DNA from 3 places in the Bacillus sp. SRI_025 genome. Region 3 is predicted to be linked to each of the others. Evidence: riboswitches for the same ligand, from Rfam matches in the RefSeq annotation. Region 3 holds a riboswitch; each other region holds the start of a gene.
The links. A riboswitch is a leader RNA that binds a small molecule or an ion and turns the genes downstream of it on or off. The one in region 3 is predicted to bind S-adenosylmethionine.
Positions count from the first base shown of each region.

Region 1: linked by a shared signal. The riboswitch ahead of mtnW (2,3-diketo-5-methylthiopentyl-1-phosphate enolase) and the one ahead of AC20OE_RS00870 (methionine ABC transporter ATP-binding protein) in region 3 are both predicted to bind S-adenosylmethionine.
Region 2: linked by a shared signal. The riboswitch ahead of AC20OE_RS10850 (methionine biosynthesis PLP-dependent protein) and the one ahead of AC20OE_RS00870 (methionine ABC transporter ATP-binding protein) in region 3 are both predicted to bind S-adenosylmethionine.

Region 1 covers NZ_JBYEGB010000003.1:104,751-110,145, forward strand. The annotation lists gene kinD (sporulation kinase KinD) at 1-155, shown strand, start outside; gene AC20OE_RS10185 (aspartyl-phosphate phosphatase Spo0E family protein) at 202-444, opposite strand; gene AC20OE_RS10190 (1,2-dihydroxy-3-keto-5-methylthiopentene dioxygenase) at 745-1,275, opposite strand; gene AC20OE_RS10195 (methylthioribulose 1-phosphate dehydratase) at 1,292-1,930, opposite strand; gene AC20OE_RS10200 (2-hydroxy-3-keto-5-methylthiopentenyl-1-phosphate phosphatase) at 1,894-2,589, opposite strand; gene mtnW (2,3-diketo-5-methylthiopentyl-1-phosphate enolase) at 2,589-3,809, opposite strand; SAM riboswitch class I at 3,912-4,013, opposite strand; gene AC20OE_RS10210 (pyridoxal phosphate-dependent aminotransferase) at 4,058-5,248, opposite strand.
Region 2 covers NZ_JBYEGB010000003.1:224,178-229,572, forward strand. The annotation lists gene AC20OE_RS10835 (toll/interleukin-1 receptor domain-containing protein) at 1-269, shown strand, start outside; tRNA gene AC20OE_RS10840 (tRNA-Val) at 787-859, opposite strand; gene metC (cystathionine beta-lyase) at 992-2,170, opposite strand; gene AC20OE_RS10850 (methionine biosynthesis PLP-dependent protein) at 2,167-3,285, opposite strand; SAM riboswitch class I at 3,364-3,485, opposite strand; gene AC20OE_RS10855 (alpha/beta hydrolase) at 3,707-4,447, shown strand; gene AC20OE_RS10860 (YjcG family protein) at 4,500-5,015, shown strand; gene AC20OE_RS10865 (GNAT family N-acetyltransferase) at 5,022-5,395, shown strand, end outside.
Region 3 covers NZ_JBYEGB010000001.1:157,281-162,675, reverse strand. The annotation lists gene AC20OE_RS00905 (acyl-CoA dehydrogenase family protein) at 1-494, shown strand, start outside; gene AC20OE_RS00900 (arsenate reductase family protein) at 606-962, shown strand; gene gcvH (glycine cleavage system protein GcvH) at 1,029-1,412, shown strand; gene AC20OE_RS00890 (YusG family protein) at 1,457-1,693, shown strand; gene AC20OE_RS00885 (toprim domain-containing protein) at 1,825-2,169, shown strand; gene AC20OE_RS00880 (thioredoxin family protein) at 2,182-2,484, shown strand; gene AC20OE_RS00875 (SCP2 sterol-binding domain-containing protein) at 2,605-2,946, shown strand; SAM riboswitch class I at 3,049-3,157, shown strand; gene AC20OE_RS00870 (methionine ABC transporter ATP-binding protein) at 3,312-4,337, shown strand; gene AC20OE_RS00865 (methionine ABC transporter permease) at 4,330-4,998, shown strand; gene metQ (methionine ABC transporter substrate-binding lipoprotein MetQ) at 5,013-5,395, shown strand, end outside.

The DNA.
Region 1 (5,395 bases), on a different contig from region 3:
TCCCCTTTATTACGTCGAAGGAAAAAGGCACGGGTCTTGGGCTTGTCGTGTGTAAACGAATCATTTCGATGTATGGCGGAACAATTGATATTCATAGCGAAGTGAATAAAGGAACGACTGTTATGATCATGCTTCCTTCTGCTCACTCAGCATAGCTGAAGATGTCAGCCGGTTTTGCTTATGCAAGACCGGTTTTTCATGTCAATAAGAGGGGCGGTTCACAGATAAAAGACTCATTTGAGACACAAGATCATGAAAGGAGGGGGCAGATTGTTTCTCATGAAAAAGAAGATGCTGATACTCATTCATCAGGTTGTCCAGTTCTTGACTATATTTAATTGTCATCTCACCAGTGTACCCTTCCACTTGAGCAGCTTCTACCATCTGTTTTCTCTTCTCATCAATGGACATCAGCAATTGTTCTTTCCTTACATAAATATTCATGATCTCAGCTCCCGCAATGATTTCGACTGTCTATGCTCAAAATGATCCGACACCAAAATTATACTTTATTTGTAAATTAAATTAAATATGCTTATTTTATTTAATTTTTTACAGCCTAAAGACCTTTTACCCAATCAAATTTGGGGGTAAACTTCAAATTTGGACAGGACTGTCACATTGATTAAACAGAATTTTATCCTATACAGAAGATCAAAATCAACTATTTTCTTTCACATTTTATGTCTAATTTCCTAAAAAAAAGCTGATCTTCCGCCTCATGCGGAATGATCAGCTCTATCATTAAACCGTTTCTTCCTCGTAAATTGGCACCCAGCCCTCAGTTGTGACAAATATGCGAACTGCGACCACTTTGCGATCCTCTTGAAGTGTAAAGTAATGACGGATGTTTGGCGGAACAGAAATTAAATCACCTGGGTTCAATCTTACATCAAAAAAGACGCCATCCTTGCCTTGAATAGCAAAGATTCCGTGCCCGCTCACAATAAAGCGTACTTCATCATCTGTATGGTGATGCTCACGTTTAAAGTTTTGGAGCAGCTCATCAAGATTTGGCGTGGCATCAGATAATGAAATCACATCCTGCGCTTTGTACCCTCTTTTTTCAGAAATACTTTGGATTTCCTTTTGGAAAACAGTCAAAATCTCTTCCTTTTCCTCATCGGTTAAATCATACTTTTCTGATAAACGGTTTGGCAGCTTTTCAATATCCCAATGCTCATAAATAACCCCTTGGTTTTCTAAATATGATGCAACCTCTTGCTCGTTCTCAAGTAATGTGTTCTCTTCATTGTGAATCAAAATCGTCGCCATGTGCTTTTCCTCCTTTTTATCTTACAAGCTGCTGTTGATACAGCGCTAATTTTAAGTGATAGCTAAATAAAAATTCATATGCTTCTAATACTCGTTTTGCTTCAAAGGCTGTTTTTCCCCAGACCGTGATGCCATGATTGCGAATGAGTACAGCACCAGATGACGCCTCTAGTGTCAGATGTTTGGCAAATTGCTCTGCAAGATGCGGAATATGAGCTGGATTTTCAATAATCGGAATCGACACTTCTGCATCCTCTTCCCAATAACCAAGCGCTTTGATGATTTCGTTGCCTTTAAAACGAATCTCTCCCTTATCCCCATACAGCTCTGACATCACATTATTATCAATGGTGTGGACATGGAGACAGCAGCCTGCTTTCGTCCGTTCATACACGTACGTGTGAAGCAGTGTTTCAGCTGATGGCCTAAGCGTCTCGTTCGGATCATGGGGCTGGCCTGCCGCATTTACTAGCACAAAATCTTCATTTGTTTCTTTTCGTTTATCTTTGCCGCTTGCCGTCACCAAAAACGTGATTGGATCATCCGACACCTTGATCGATAAATTACCGCTTGTTCCGAAAAACCAGTCTCTTTGGGCCAGTTCACGTTTAACGTCTGCTAGCTCCTGCCAGCGTTTGCTCTTTGCGTCTGCCATTCCTTCACTTCCTTTATTTGAACAAATTGCGCGTGTAGATCAACAAATGTGTCAAACTCCTTATGTACGAGCCCGAGCTCTTGACATTCATTGAGCAAGTAGTCGCGCGCAAACGTAAGATCTGCATGTTTCGCCGCCTCCACATCAGTCACTGAATCTCCGATCATGATGATGAAATCATCCTCATGAGTCAGGTTTCGAATGATTGAGGGCTTGCAGCATCCGCATCCATTTTGACATTGCGTATCGCAGGCATGCGGCCATTCAATCTGAATATGCTCTTCCCCAAATGATGCATGATTGCAATAAATATCGTCTCGATCGACAATGCCTTCGAGGATGGGGTAGACAAAAAAGTCCATCCCCCCACTAAGTACATAGAAAGGAATGTCTGCTTTTTTTACCTCATCCACAAATTCCTTAAATCCTTCTCGAATCTCTGTATCCTCTAAAATAAATGATTGAATGGCTTCCTTCTGATCACTTGTCAGTAATTGAAACATCTGCCCGACGCCTTCTTGAATGGTAATTTCCTTTGACAGGACACCATCCTTCAGTTTCGTCCATTCACTCGGTGCAAACTGTTTCATGATGCGGATGATATTATCATTTTTTGTAATTGTTCCATCAAAATCACAACACACAATTGGTTTTTTCATTATTCTGCTACCCTTCCCCAAAGATCAAGTGCCGCTTTTAAGTCTTGGCAGGAAGCCGCCTTATCTTGGATAGACTCTTCCTGTATAACGGCATCAATGATCGAACGAAATGCCTTCCCTCCGCCGATGGCTCCCCGCGGATGTCCGTGAATGCCTCCACCTGCGTTAATCACATGATCAATTCCAAAATCTTTGATCAATACTGGAACCATTCCTGGATGAATGCCTGCTGACGGGACAGGGAATGTTTTTTGAACCGTATCCTCTTTCACGCAAGCTTCATAGATTCCAAGGGCATCCTTTTTCGGAAGTGCAACCGATCCATAAGGTGAGGGAAAGAGGCTCAGATCAGCGCCAGCATATCGGTTTAATTTGCCTAAAAGAAGAGAATGCGAGAATCCATATTCAGTAGAGGATGTCAATGCACCACTCACTGCGGGATGCGCCATAATAGGCAGTGGAATATCTGGATCCTCAGCTAAGCTTTGCATGACATCAAGACCGTAAGCAAAGACATTGAATAAGAGCGCATCTGCTCCAAGTTCAGCGGCCTTTCTCGCTCGATCCCTCAGGTCAAAGGTTCTGCCCGTTAAATTGACAGCATACAGCGTGCGGTGTCCTGTCTCTTCATAGATTTCTTTTAAAATCTCTTTTCCTTCTTTGATTCGCTCTTCAAAAGGAGCTAATGGACTTTCAAATAAAATTTCATCGTCTTTGATGAGGTCAACCTCGCCTAATGCCTGTAAACGGAGCTGCTCTTTTAAATCCTGCATATCACGGCCGATAACACCTTTAAAAATACTCATCAATAATGGACGATCAAATACATTTACCTTATTTCGTATGCCATCAATTCCAAATGCCGGTCCTGGCAGGCTTTTTTTAAATTCTTCAGAAAATTGGATATCGACTAGCTTCACTTTTCCGTCTAGTGAAAGCTTTCCAAAAATCGTCGTGAAAACAGCTGGTAAATCTGCTGAAAAGTTTGCCTCAGGATAAGCAATGGTCACCTCTGATTGATAAAGGCCATTTTCGGCTGGAGCAGCCTTTTCTAATACTTTTTCAACTCGGCCTTTATGCTTTTGAAGCTGCTCCTTTTTGAGCTGAGGCAAATCCGTCCATGATCCAACTGTTAAACCAAGCGCGATCTGCTCCGCTTTTCGATTTATTTGTTCATCCTCTCGATGTGTTAATACGTATGTTGCCAGTAATTCACTCACTAGGAATCCCCTTTCGATTGCATCATGCATATGTTCAATAAAAAAACCTCTTCAAGTGCTTCTTGAGCGCCTTAAAGAGGTTATTTCGTGTTATTCATCCGAATCTTATCTCTCAGCGCTTGCTGCAAGAATTAGCACCGTGCTTCATGGAAGTCGGTTGCCGGGCTTCATTGGGCTAGTCCCTCTGCCTACTCTTGATAAGAATATTCAATTTTCTTAAATATTGCCTGAATTATCGCACCATTTTTTTATGTTGTCAATGGCTTTTTTTCAAACAGCTTCAAGGCAGCGATGCGCTGAGCAGCTTCTTGTAACCGCTCCTCGCTTGTTAGAAGCCCTACTCTCACGTACCCTTCACCGTGAGCACCAAAGCCATTACCTGGCGCTACAACAACATGCGCTTTTTCTAATAATAAATCAGAAAAGGCTTCAGATGTATATCCTTCTGGCACCTTTAACCAAGCAAAAAATGATCCCTTTGGAGCACTGACTTCCCAGCCAATTTCTTTGCAGGCAGCTATCCACACATTCCGTCTTTTCTCATATCGGTCATTTTGCACCCGTACGCACGTTTGATCGCTTAATAGGGCTTCCGCTGCTGCATCTTGCGTGGCTTTAAACAACGAGACAAACAAATGATCCTGATAAAGCTCAATCGCTTCAATAACAGACGGATTACCTGCTGCAAATCCTACTCTCCACCCTGCCATATTGTACGTTTTAGACAATGTGTAAATTTCTATTCCCGTCTCTTTCGCTCCATCTACTTGCAGAAAGCTGATCGGCTTTTCTCCATCAAATCCAATGCCGCCATATGCAAAATCATGAACAACACAAAGCTTGTGATCTTTCGCAAATGTCACGGTTTCTTCAAAAAATGAACGGCTTGCCGTAGCCCCCGTCGGATTGTTGGGGTAATTTAAGTACATTAATTTCGCCTTTTTCTTATCATCCTCAGGCAGCAAATCGTAGTCAGGTAAAAAATCATTTTTTTCAAGAAGTGGCATGGTCACCATATGAGCTCCAGCAAGTACAGCACCTGACCAATAATCAGGATAACCTGGGTCAGGGACGAGAAGCGTATCACCCGGATTCAGCAGGCATTGAGGCAGCTCAACAAGCCCTGCTTTCCCGCCAAATAAAATCGCAATTTCCGTCTTTGGATCAAGCGTAACGCCATATTCTCTTTCATAAAAAGCGGCAGCGGCCTTTTTTAATTTCGCTGTTCCACGGAATGAGGAGTATTGATGATTTTCAGGTTTTGCTACCGCTTCCTGCATGGCTTTTACAATGTGCGGAGGAGTTGGCTGATCAGGATTTCCCTGCCCCAAATTAATGATATCTGCCCCTTCCTGCACTTTTTTCTGCACCTTTTGGACAAGGGACGCAAAAAATTGTTTCGGTAATTGTTTCAACACATCTGATTGCTGGAATTCCATTTCTTCACCTTCTATTCAAGTTACGTAACAATACAATCACTGTAATGGATTGTTTTATGAATTGTAAAGCAATTTTGAAAAAAGATTGACATGTAAAGCGCAGCTCTGATAATATCTTGAATTAAGAAATGCAAACAGACACGAAAC
Region 2 (5,395 bases), on a different contig from region 3:
ATTTTATCAGATCTAGAAGCTCACTTTACGGATGGTTTCCAGTAACTTATCAACATAAAGAATTTAGAAGTAAGATCAGTTTATTAAGAAATTTAAAGTCTGAAAAGCACGCGGAGTCAACAAAATCTTTATTTAATAGAAATTCGGTTGAAGAGCTTAAAGATTTTCTCATGAATTTTGGAGATATGGAGAAGCACATGAATTACTTTAGAAAGATTCCACATCCAAGAGAGTATATAAATCCCGATGAAATTGCTACTAAATATTAGTTAAAAACAAAATAAGATTGAACTTGAATTCTGAATCACTAAATCATTTACTTTCGTTATTAGTCTTGACTTGTCGTTTGCTTTTTGACTTGATAGGTTGAAAGCAATGGACAACGGCTGAACAAGTTGTCTTCCTGAATTTGCTTGTAAAAAAAATAAACAAACTCAGACAGGCGACTGATCATCTTGATAGTGTATCAAGCTTATGGTATCCGTATGTGTCACCCTATTTGCCGTTGGTTATTCTCCAAACAAGCCTACTGTGTCAAGTGTCCCTAACAGTTTCTCAGCGCTCAAACTTGGGCTTTTGATACCTGCATCGTCAGAAACGCTACACCCATCAACTTAATGGCAGCTTTCGTCCTTCAGATACATGTGCAAATAGGGAAGGACAGTGGTATGCTATTTTCATTTATTGCATTGTTATCAATGTGATTTTAAGAACTTTTTCATTTTAAATAGACAAAAGCCATCCTTGAATAATTCAAGAATGGCTTTTCATCAACGTCTTTTCATATGATTCCGACTGGGCTCGAACCAGCGACCTCTACCCTGTCAAGGTAGCGCTCTCCCAGCTGAGCTACGGAATCGGGTTATGTATCAGTTCTGGGCTTTCTGTTACTGACAGTCTCTATTATATAACCATAATAATAAAGCGTCAATGGTTTTGTTCAAAAAAGGTCAAAAAGCCGGCGGCTGTGCCGGCTTTTTTCTCTCCTTCTTTATGATTGGTTCACAAGGACGGGCTTTAACTGATCAAGTGCTTGTTTGAAGTCGCGTTTGAGGTCTTCTCCGTTTTCGACACCTACACTTAAACGAAGCAGCCCATCTGTAATCCCTCTTTTTTCTCTTTCTTCTTTTGGCATAGCCGCATGTGACATTTTGGCTGGATATGACAGAATCGATTCAACGGCACCGAGGCTGACGGCGAATACAGGTAATGTGACGGCATCCACCAATTCTTTGACTGCCGCTTGGTTTTCTAGTTCAAATGAGAGAACAGCCCCTGCTCCGCTTGCCTGCTTTCGCTGAATATCTGCACCCGGGTGATCATCTAAGCCTGGATAGTATACTTTTTTCACCGCAGGGTGTTCTTTAAGAAATGAAGCTAGTTCGAAGGCCGTTTGGCTTGCTTTTTCTAATCTCACCTGAAGGGTTTTTAACCCTCTTAACACAAGCCAGCAGTCCTGCACGCCAAGAACCGCACCGAAGGAGTTTTGCAGTGAATAGAGTTCCTCTCCCAGCTTCTCATCTTTTACCACGGCTAAGCCTGACAGCACATCACTGTGGCCGCTTAAAAATTTCGTTGCACTATGCAGAACAACATCCACACCAAGGTCCAGCGGACGCTGAAGGGCAGGCGTTAAAAACGTATTATCTAAGAAAGTCAAACAGTCATGCTCTTTCGCAATCTGTACGACACCTTCAATATCTGTAATGCCTAGTGTTGGATTTGACGGTGTTTCCATGTAAATGACCTTTGTATTCGATTGAATGCCTCTTTTGACTTCATTCAAATCCGTCATATCCACAAAGGTATGCTCAATTCCAAATCTCGACAGAACTTGAGTGATCATTCGGAAAGTCCCGCCATACACATCTCTTGTGACAAGCACATGATCTCCCTTAGATAATAGAAGAAAAGCAGTTGAAATGGCTGCCATGCCTGATGCAAAGGCAAGCCCTCTCGTTCCTCCTTCCAGCGCCGCAATCGTATCCTCTAATGCTTGACGTGTCGGAGTCCCCGATCTCGAGTAGTCATATTGACCAAATTCATCGAAGCTGCTTTGATGAAATGTGGATGCATGCTGAATCGGTACACTGACTGCACCTGTTGAACGGTCTGTTTTAAACGCATTATGAACGAGTTGTGTTTCGAGTGTCCAATCGTGTGTGGTCATTTGGCGTGTACCTCCTCTTTTACTTGTGATAGTGCCTGTTTCAGGTCTGCTTTCAGGTCATCTACATGCTCGATGCCAACAGAGAAACGGAGCAGCTTGTTACATACACCGTTTGCAATGCGAATTTCTTCTGGGATATCCATGTGCGTTTGCGTTGCAGGATACGTAATGAAGCTTTCGACTCCGCCAAGGCTTTCAGCAAAACAAATCGTTTTTAGCTGCTTTAAAAATGGATTGACCCAGTCCTCTTTAGCTACTCGAAATGACAGCATGCCTCCCTTTCCTGGATAAAGCACATCTTGAATTTCTGGCTGTTTCTTTAAAAACTCAGCCAGCTCCTTCGCATTTGCCTCGTGCTGACGCATTCTAAGAGCCAGCGTTTTCATTCCTCTCATTAAAAGCCATGAGTCAAATGGTGATAGAACCGCTCCAATCGCGTTTTGATGCTGGAACATGTCTTCAGACAGCTGCTCTCCTTTTGTCACCACAAGCCCTGCAAGAACATCATTATGTCCGCCTAAATATTTGGTTGCGCTATGAATGACAATGTCTGCTCCAAGCGTAATCGGCTTTTGCAAGACCGGTGTGTAAAAAGTATTATCGACAATCACCAAAGCGCCATGTTCTTTTGCAATCTTCGCTATTTTTTGAATATCTGCTTCCTGCATCAGTGGATTTGTCGGTGTTTCAATAAAGACCGCTTTTGTGTTTGGCGTGATTTTAGAGCGTAAACAGTCTTCATCTGAAAAATCATCATAAAGAAAACGTAAGCCGTATTTTTTCCATTCGTTTTCAAACAAACGGTATGTACCGCCATATAGGTCTGAAGAGACGATGAGTTCATCTCCACTTTCAAATAGAGCCATAATCGTTTGAATCGCAGCCATTCCCGAACTGAAGGCAAAACCGGCCGTCCCTTCTTCGAGTGAAGCAATTGCATCCTCTACGAGCTGTCTTGTTGGGTTTTTCGTTCGAATATAATCAAATCCTGTAGATTCCCCTATACCTCTATGTCTGTATGCTGTCGAAAGGTAAACGGGAGGACTGACAGTGCCAGTCACCTCTTCGCTACGGTTTCCAATCTGCGCTAATTTCGTTTCCACATGTTCTGTCATTTGACACCATCCTAAGTAAAAATCTGATTTCAAAACAGAAAACCCCTTCTTCATAAGAAGAAGGGGTTTAATCGCTTCCTCTTATCTTCCAAGCAAAAAAGCTGCTTGCTGGATTTAGCACCTTGGTACATCACATGAAGTGATGCATACCGGTTGCTGAGGTTTCAAAGGGCCAGTCCCTCCACCTCTCACGATAAGAATGTGTTGTCTGTCTGTTCTAATTCTTAATACTGTAACCCATTAAATCTCATTTTTCAAGGGGAAATGTCATGATTAATTAAAATTTTCTGTATTTTATAACAGAATCGATGTTATACGGTTTGATTGCATGTTAGCATATAGGAACAACGCTGTTTTTCGTGTTACAATGAATGGAAACGTTTCACTTTATGATGAATTTGGTTAGCTGGAGGAATGGATTATGGTGAAGAAAACAGGAATCATTCAAGAAGAAACCTTACAGTCAAAAGAACTTGGGGCGGACATGACTATTTTGATCTATTTGCCAGTCAATTACTCCCCCCTTTATACATATCATGTCATCATTGCCCAGGATGGTCATGATTATTTCCGCCTAGGCAAAATAGGCAGACAGGCAGAAGAATTGATGCAGAACAAAGAAATGGAACGCTCGATTATCATTGGTGTCCCTTATGAAAATGTTACGGAGAGACGGAACACGTATCATCCAGACGGCACAAAGTTTGAAGCGTATAAACGCTTTTTAGCTAATGAACTGGTTCCTTATATTGATGAACACTATCCAACCTATCAAATTGGATCAGGACGTACGTTTATTGGTGATTCACTGGGTGCGACGATTTCCCTCATGACAGCCATTGATTATCCTTCTTTATTTGGCGGGCTGATTTTGCAGTCCCCTTATGTTGACGAGTCGGTTCTAGAAGCCGTCAAACAGTCGACAGCCCTTTCTCATTATGCGATTATCCATCAAATTGGGCTGGAGGAAACCGCTGTGAAAACAACAGATGGCCAGGTGCTTGATTTTGTTCAGCCGAATGATGATTTAAAGGCCCTTCTTGAACAATCTGGAGCGGATTATTTATTTGAGACATTCGAAGGGGATCATAAATGGACGTATTGGCAGCCGCTCATTGCGCCTTCGTTAAAAAGAATGCTCCCATATTCGTTAATCAACTGAATTTTGTTATAATAAATAATAATAAATACTTTCTTATTCAGGAGGGAACATGATGAAATACGGAGTTGTTATATTTCCATCAAAAAAATTGCAAGATATTGCGAACTCTTACCGGAAGCGTTATGATCCGAACTATGCACTCATACCGCCTCATTTAACATTAAGAACACCTTTTGAATTAACGGATCTAGAAGCGGCTGAGGTCGTCTCAACGTTAAGAGATTATGCAAAAAATGCTTCTCCTATTACGTTACGTATTAAAAAATTCAGTTCATTCGCTCCTGTAAACAACGTCATTTATATGAAAGTAGAACCGAACGAGGACATCATGGCGCTCAATGAAAGATTGTACGCAGAGCCACTGGCTGGTACACCTGAATATGCCTTTGTTCCGCATGTGACAGTGGCTCAAAAACTATCAGATGATGAGCATTCAGACGTACTTGGTACATTAAAGCTGAGAAAGATTGACCATGAAGAAACAGTGGATCGCTTCCACCTTTTATATCAATTAGAAAACGGATCTTGGACCGTCTATGAAACATTTATTTTAGGAGAAGAGGGTTAAAGACATTTGAAAACAGTCATCGCAACAGAACAAACACAACGAGAAGATGCATATTACGTTCGAAAAGAAGTATTCGTCAAAGAACAAGAAGTTCCAGTAGAGATCGAAATAGATGAACTAGAGGACAAAGCCACCCATTTTGTCATTTACAATGATGACAAAAAGCCTCAGGCGGCCGCTAGACTGCGGATCATTGAGGGATCAAAGGCAAAGCTAGAAAGAATTTGTGTGTTAAAAGAGGCGCGCTCCTTCGGCCTTGGCCTCAAGCTATTAGAGGCGCTAGAAACAGAAGCAATTGCTAATGGAGCAAAAGAAGCGGTGATGCATGCCCAAGTCCATGCGCTTCCTTTCTACGAAAAGAAAGGCTACAAAGCGGTTTC
Region 3 (5,395 bases):
TTCAAAAAGCGCAGACCTTACAGGAAGAGCTGATGATGATGATGCCGGAAGAGCCAGGCGATCAGCCGCTCGATCAAGAAAAATATTTGCTCACCCATGCGAAAAAGGTCGCCTTAATGGTAGCTGGTATGGCAGCCATGAAATACGGGAAATCCTTAGACAAAGAGCAAGAAATTCTAGTGAACATAGCCGATATCGTCAATGAAATTTTTGCTGCTGAATCAGCAATTTTGCGTACGGAAAAGGCAATCGCTGCATCAGGCGCAGAAAAGAATGCTCAAAAGCTGGCTTACACACAAATTTTCACGCAGGAGGCTTTCTTAAAGATTGAAGCCCATGCAAAAGAATCCTTGATTGCGATGGAGGAAGGAGATTCACTCCGCATGAGCCTGTCAGCCCTTCGCAAGCTGACAAGATTTACTCCAATCAATGTCATCGCCAAAAAGCGTGAAGTGGCAAAACGAATCTTTGAAGCAGAGAAATATATCGTATAAGGATGGCTTAAAAGGTGCGGATATCACTCCGCACCTTTTTGTAAGCATACATTTAGGTTTTTAAAATATTTTGTGATAAAATGTTGTCACAATTTGCAGGAGGTGAAAATGGTGGCTTTAGATTTTTACGAATACCCATCTTGCGGTACATGCCGAAAAGCAAAAAAGTGGCTGGAAGCACACAATAAAGACATCAACAGCATACATATCGTCGAAGAGACGCCTGATAAAGAAACATTAAAAGCCCTTTACGAAAAAAGCGGTTTAGAGCTGAAGAAATTCTTTAATACAAGCGGACAAAAATACCGGGAGCTGCAGCTGAAAGATCAACTTCCTGCAATGTCAGAGGACGAGCAGCTAGAATTACTCGCGTCTAACGGAATGCTGATCAAGCGCCCGATTACAACAGACGGTAAACGAGTAACAGTTGGATTTAACGAAGATACATTTAAAAGCGTCTGGAAATGATGTAACTTTCATTCAGATTGTGGTATCTTCAATATAGATTGTAAGAAAAGACTGGAGGGGTATTGAATGAGCACACCAAAAGATTTACGTTATTCAGAAGAACATGAATGGGTCAAAGTAGAAGGAGATAAGGTGCGTATCGGTATTACGCATTTTGCTCAATCTGAGCTGGGCGATATCGTGTTCGTTGAGCTTCCTGAAGTAGGAGACAAAATCACAGCGGACGAGCCTTTCGGAAGTGTAGAATCAGTGAAAACAGTTTCTGAACTTTATGCACCGATCAATGGCACAATCGTCGAAGTGAACGATGAGCTGGATGACAGCCCAGAATTCGTCAACGACTCTCCATATGAAAAAGCATGGATGATCGTTGTAGAACCAGCTGATGCATCTGAAATCGAGAACTTAATGACTGCTGAGCAATATGAAGAAATGACAAAAGAAGACTAATTCATGTGAAATTGGACACTCTACCTTTATGGGGGGTGTCCAATTTGTCTTTTCAAAAAGAACAGGTGGATATAACAGAGCATGTCACTGGACGATTCAAAGAAAGCGGCATGGTGCTTTATCATCAAAATGAAGAGATTGGCACAATGATTAGTGAAAACCAATATGAGCTGAAATCGGGATATTCCTATGATCAAAATCGTTTTTATCGTCTAACGGATACGTTGACCGATGGGACAGAAAAATATGTAGACTGTGACGATGAAAATGGGTGGTGCTAATCACAGAGGAGACTGCAGTGAACAAAAACTGCAGTCTTTTTGATGACGAGGCGCCCAATCTTTACAACCTGGATGAAAGATTGTAATCTAAGGAAGAAGTGAATCAACGTCAAAAGGGCCGGGTGATCGTGATGAATGTCGAGATAGAAAAGGTCATCATTGTAGAAGGTAAAACAGATAAACAAAAGCTGAAAGAAGTCATAAGTGAACCTGTTACCATCATTTGCACCAATGGCACGATCAGTACATCGAAGCTGGACCAGCTTGTGGACGATTTAGTGGGGAAAGACGTTTACATACTAGCAGACAGTGACGATGCAGGCGACAAACTGCGGAAGCAATTTCGAAAAGAATTCCCTGAAGCACTTCATCTTTTTGTCGACAGAACGTACCGCGAAGTGGCCGCTTCACCGTCAGCCCACATTGCATCTATCCTATTAGCTGCAAACATTGATGTTCATTCGAAATATTTATGAGGGTGGACGTATATGAAAGAGATTGAAGAACACGAATTCAAAGAGATAGAGGACGATTTATTTCTTTTATACTTATATACACCGTTTTGTGGAACATGCCAGCTGGCAAAGAAAATGCTGGCAGTCGTAGACGCCATGCAGCCGGATGTACCATTTTACGAAAACAATTTAAACTACTCACCAGGCTTTGCAAAAGCATTTGAGATCGAGAGTGTTCCTTGCTTTCTACTTTTTAAAAAAGGAGAATTGGTGCAAAAAGGCTATGCCTTTCACTCAGTTCCATATCTTCATGAAATGATTGAAACCGCTAAATAAAGCGGTTTTTTGTCATATTTCAAGAAATTCATTTGAAAATTTGTCGAGTTATTTATAAAGGACAAGAAGATGTTTGTAGAGAAATGTTATGTATAACCAAATGACAGGGAGGTTATACATGTGGAAAATGTGAAAGCCCATGGTAACACAGGGCAGCGTTTATTATTAAAACCGCTGCTCTCATCATCATCCTTGAAGATTACATTTGAGGCGGAAACTGACTCTTGTACATTGATTGTGGATGAACGTGGTGAAGTGAAGAAACTACCTGCAATTGAGTTATCGGATCTCATCTTTTATGGTGAGAGGAAAGAGATTCTACAATTATTAGATGGAGATATGTCCTTACAGCAGTTAATCAGCAGAGGACAAGTCAAAGTCAAAGGGTCATTCCGTGCGCTCCTTAGACTAGAGGCAGTGCTTTGGCTGACGAACGGTTTTTTTCGAAAAATGATAACGTAGTTGTTTACTTGGAAATTAGCGATTTACAGCGTTGACATATCTCAGATAGCATGATATTCTACGTTAGTAAAAACATGAACATCACATAAAACAACATATTTTCTCTTATTAAGAGAGGTGGAGGGACGTGCCCTATGAAACCCGGCAACCGTCAGCATAGCTGAAATTGGTGCCAATTCACTCAAAGCCGCAGCGCTTTGAAAGATGAGAGAAAGGCGTAATTGACATAAAAGGCCTTTCTGCTTGCGTTGCAGTTAGGTCTTTTTTACTGACCTGACGTCAGGCTAGAGTCATGACAGAAAGAAGAATAAATAACGTATGTGATGGAAACCTATAGATTCAGCAAGAAAGCAGGTGATCAGACTGTGATTCATTTACAGAATGTATCAAAAACGTATCATTCAAAAAGCGGAAATGTTGATGCCGTGAAAGACGTCAACTTGGATATTGATAAAGGTGAAATATTCGGAATTATCGGGTATAGCGGTGCAGGAAAAAGCTCGCTTATTCGCCTATTAAACGGTCTGGAGCTGCCAACAGAAGGAATTGTTGAAGTGGCAGGCAACCGGATCAATGAAGTATCGAATGCGAAACTTCGGAAAGCAAGACAAGAAATCAGCATGATCTTCCAGCACTTTAATTTACTTTGGTCAAGAACGGTGAGACAAAACATTATGTTCCCGCTTGAGATCGCAGGTGTACCGACATCGAAACGGAGAGAACGTGCGAATGAACTGATTAAATTGGTCGGTTTAGAAGGAAAAGAAAATGCATACCCGTCTCAGCTGAGCGGCGGGCAAAAACAGCGTGTCGGCATTGCGAGAGCATTAGCGAATGATCCAAAGGTTCTTCTATGTGACGAAGCGACATCTGCGCTAGATCCGCAAACGACCGATTCAATCCTTGAGCTTTTGGCCGATATCAATAAACGGTTAGGGCTCACGATTGTGCTCATTACACATGAAATGCACGTCATTCGCAAAATTTGTCATCGCGTCGCAGTCATGGAAAATGGACGTATTGTCGAAGAAGGCGAAGTATTGCGCGTCTTCAGACAGCCGAAGGAAGAAATGACGAAGCGATTTGTGAAACAGCTTGCGGAACCAGAGGAAGCGAAAGAAACAATCGAGCACGTCCTAGAGCGAGTAAAAGAAGGTCAGGTCGTACGGTTGTCCTTTATCGGTGATTCTGCCGAGCAGCCACTGATCACAGAAATCATTCGATCGTTTCATGTCGATGTGAACATCCTTCAAGGGAAGATTTCTCAAACGCAGGAAGGCGCGTTTGGAACACTCTTTATCCACATTAATGGAGAAGAGACCGAGGTAGAAAAAGCCATCGCCTATATCCAAAGCAAACAGGTTGAAATCGAGGTGATGACATATGTTTGAGAAATGGTTTCCGAACGTTGATTTAGACGTCATCTGGAGTGCAACAGGAGAAACAGTTTATATGACACTGATTTCATTGGCATTTGCCTTTGTCATCGGGATTATCCTAGGGCTCCTGCTCTTCCTTACAGGAAAAGGCGGTCTTTGGGAAAATAAACCGATTAACACCGTCATTGGGGCAGTCGTCAATATTTTCAGATCGATTCCTTTTATCATTCTAATCATTCTATTATTAGGATTTACAAAACTCATTATGGGCACGATTCTTGGTCCAAATGCAGCACTCCCTGCCCTTGTCATAGGGTCAGCTCCATTCTATGCACGTCTTGTCGAAATTGCACTGCGTGAGGTAGACAAAGGAGTCATTGAAGCAGCACGATCAATGGGAGCAAAAACATCGACAATCATTTTCAAAGTATTGCTGCCAGAATCATTGCCAGCCCTTATTTCAGGTATTACCGTAACAGCGATTGCTCTAATTGGCTCTACTGCGATTGCAGGTGCAATTGGAGCAGGCGGACTTGGTGACCTCGCCTATGTGGAAGGGTACCAATCTGGTAATACAGATGTCACACTTGTAGCCACTGTGTTTATTCTCATCATCGTCTTTATTATTCAAATAATCGGTGATTTGATTACAAATAAAATTGATAAACGTTAAGGGAGGATTTATTCATGAAGAAATTGATTTTAAGTGCACTATTTCTAGCATTTGCAGGTATTTTAGCTGCGTGCGGTTCATCTAATAACGCAAGTGAAAGCAAAACCATTACGGTTGCCGCATCAAAAACGCCGCATGCCGAAATTCTTGAAGAAGCAAAACCACTTCTAAAAGAAAAAGGCTACGATTTAAAAGTGAAAGTACTTAGCGATTATAAAATGTACAACAAAGCGTTAGCTGAAAAAGAAGTGGATGCGAACTTTTTCCAACATATCCCTTACTTAAACGAAGAAAATAAATCAAACAAAGATTATAACCTAGTGAGTGCTGGTGCGGTTCACCTTGAGCCTTTCGGTATCTACTCTAAGAAATACAAATCAGTAAAAGATATTCCAAA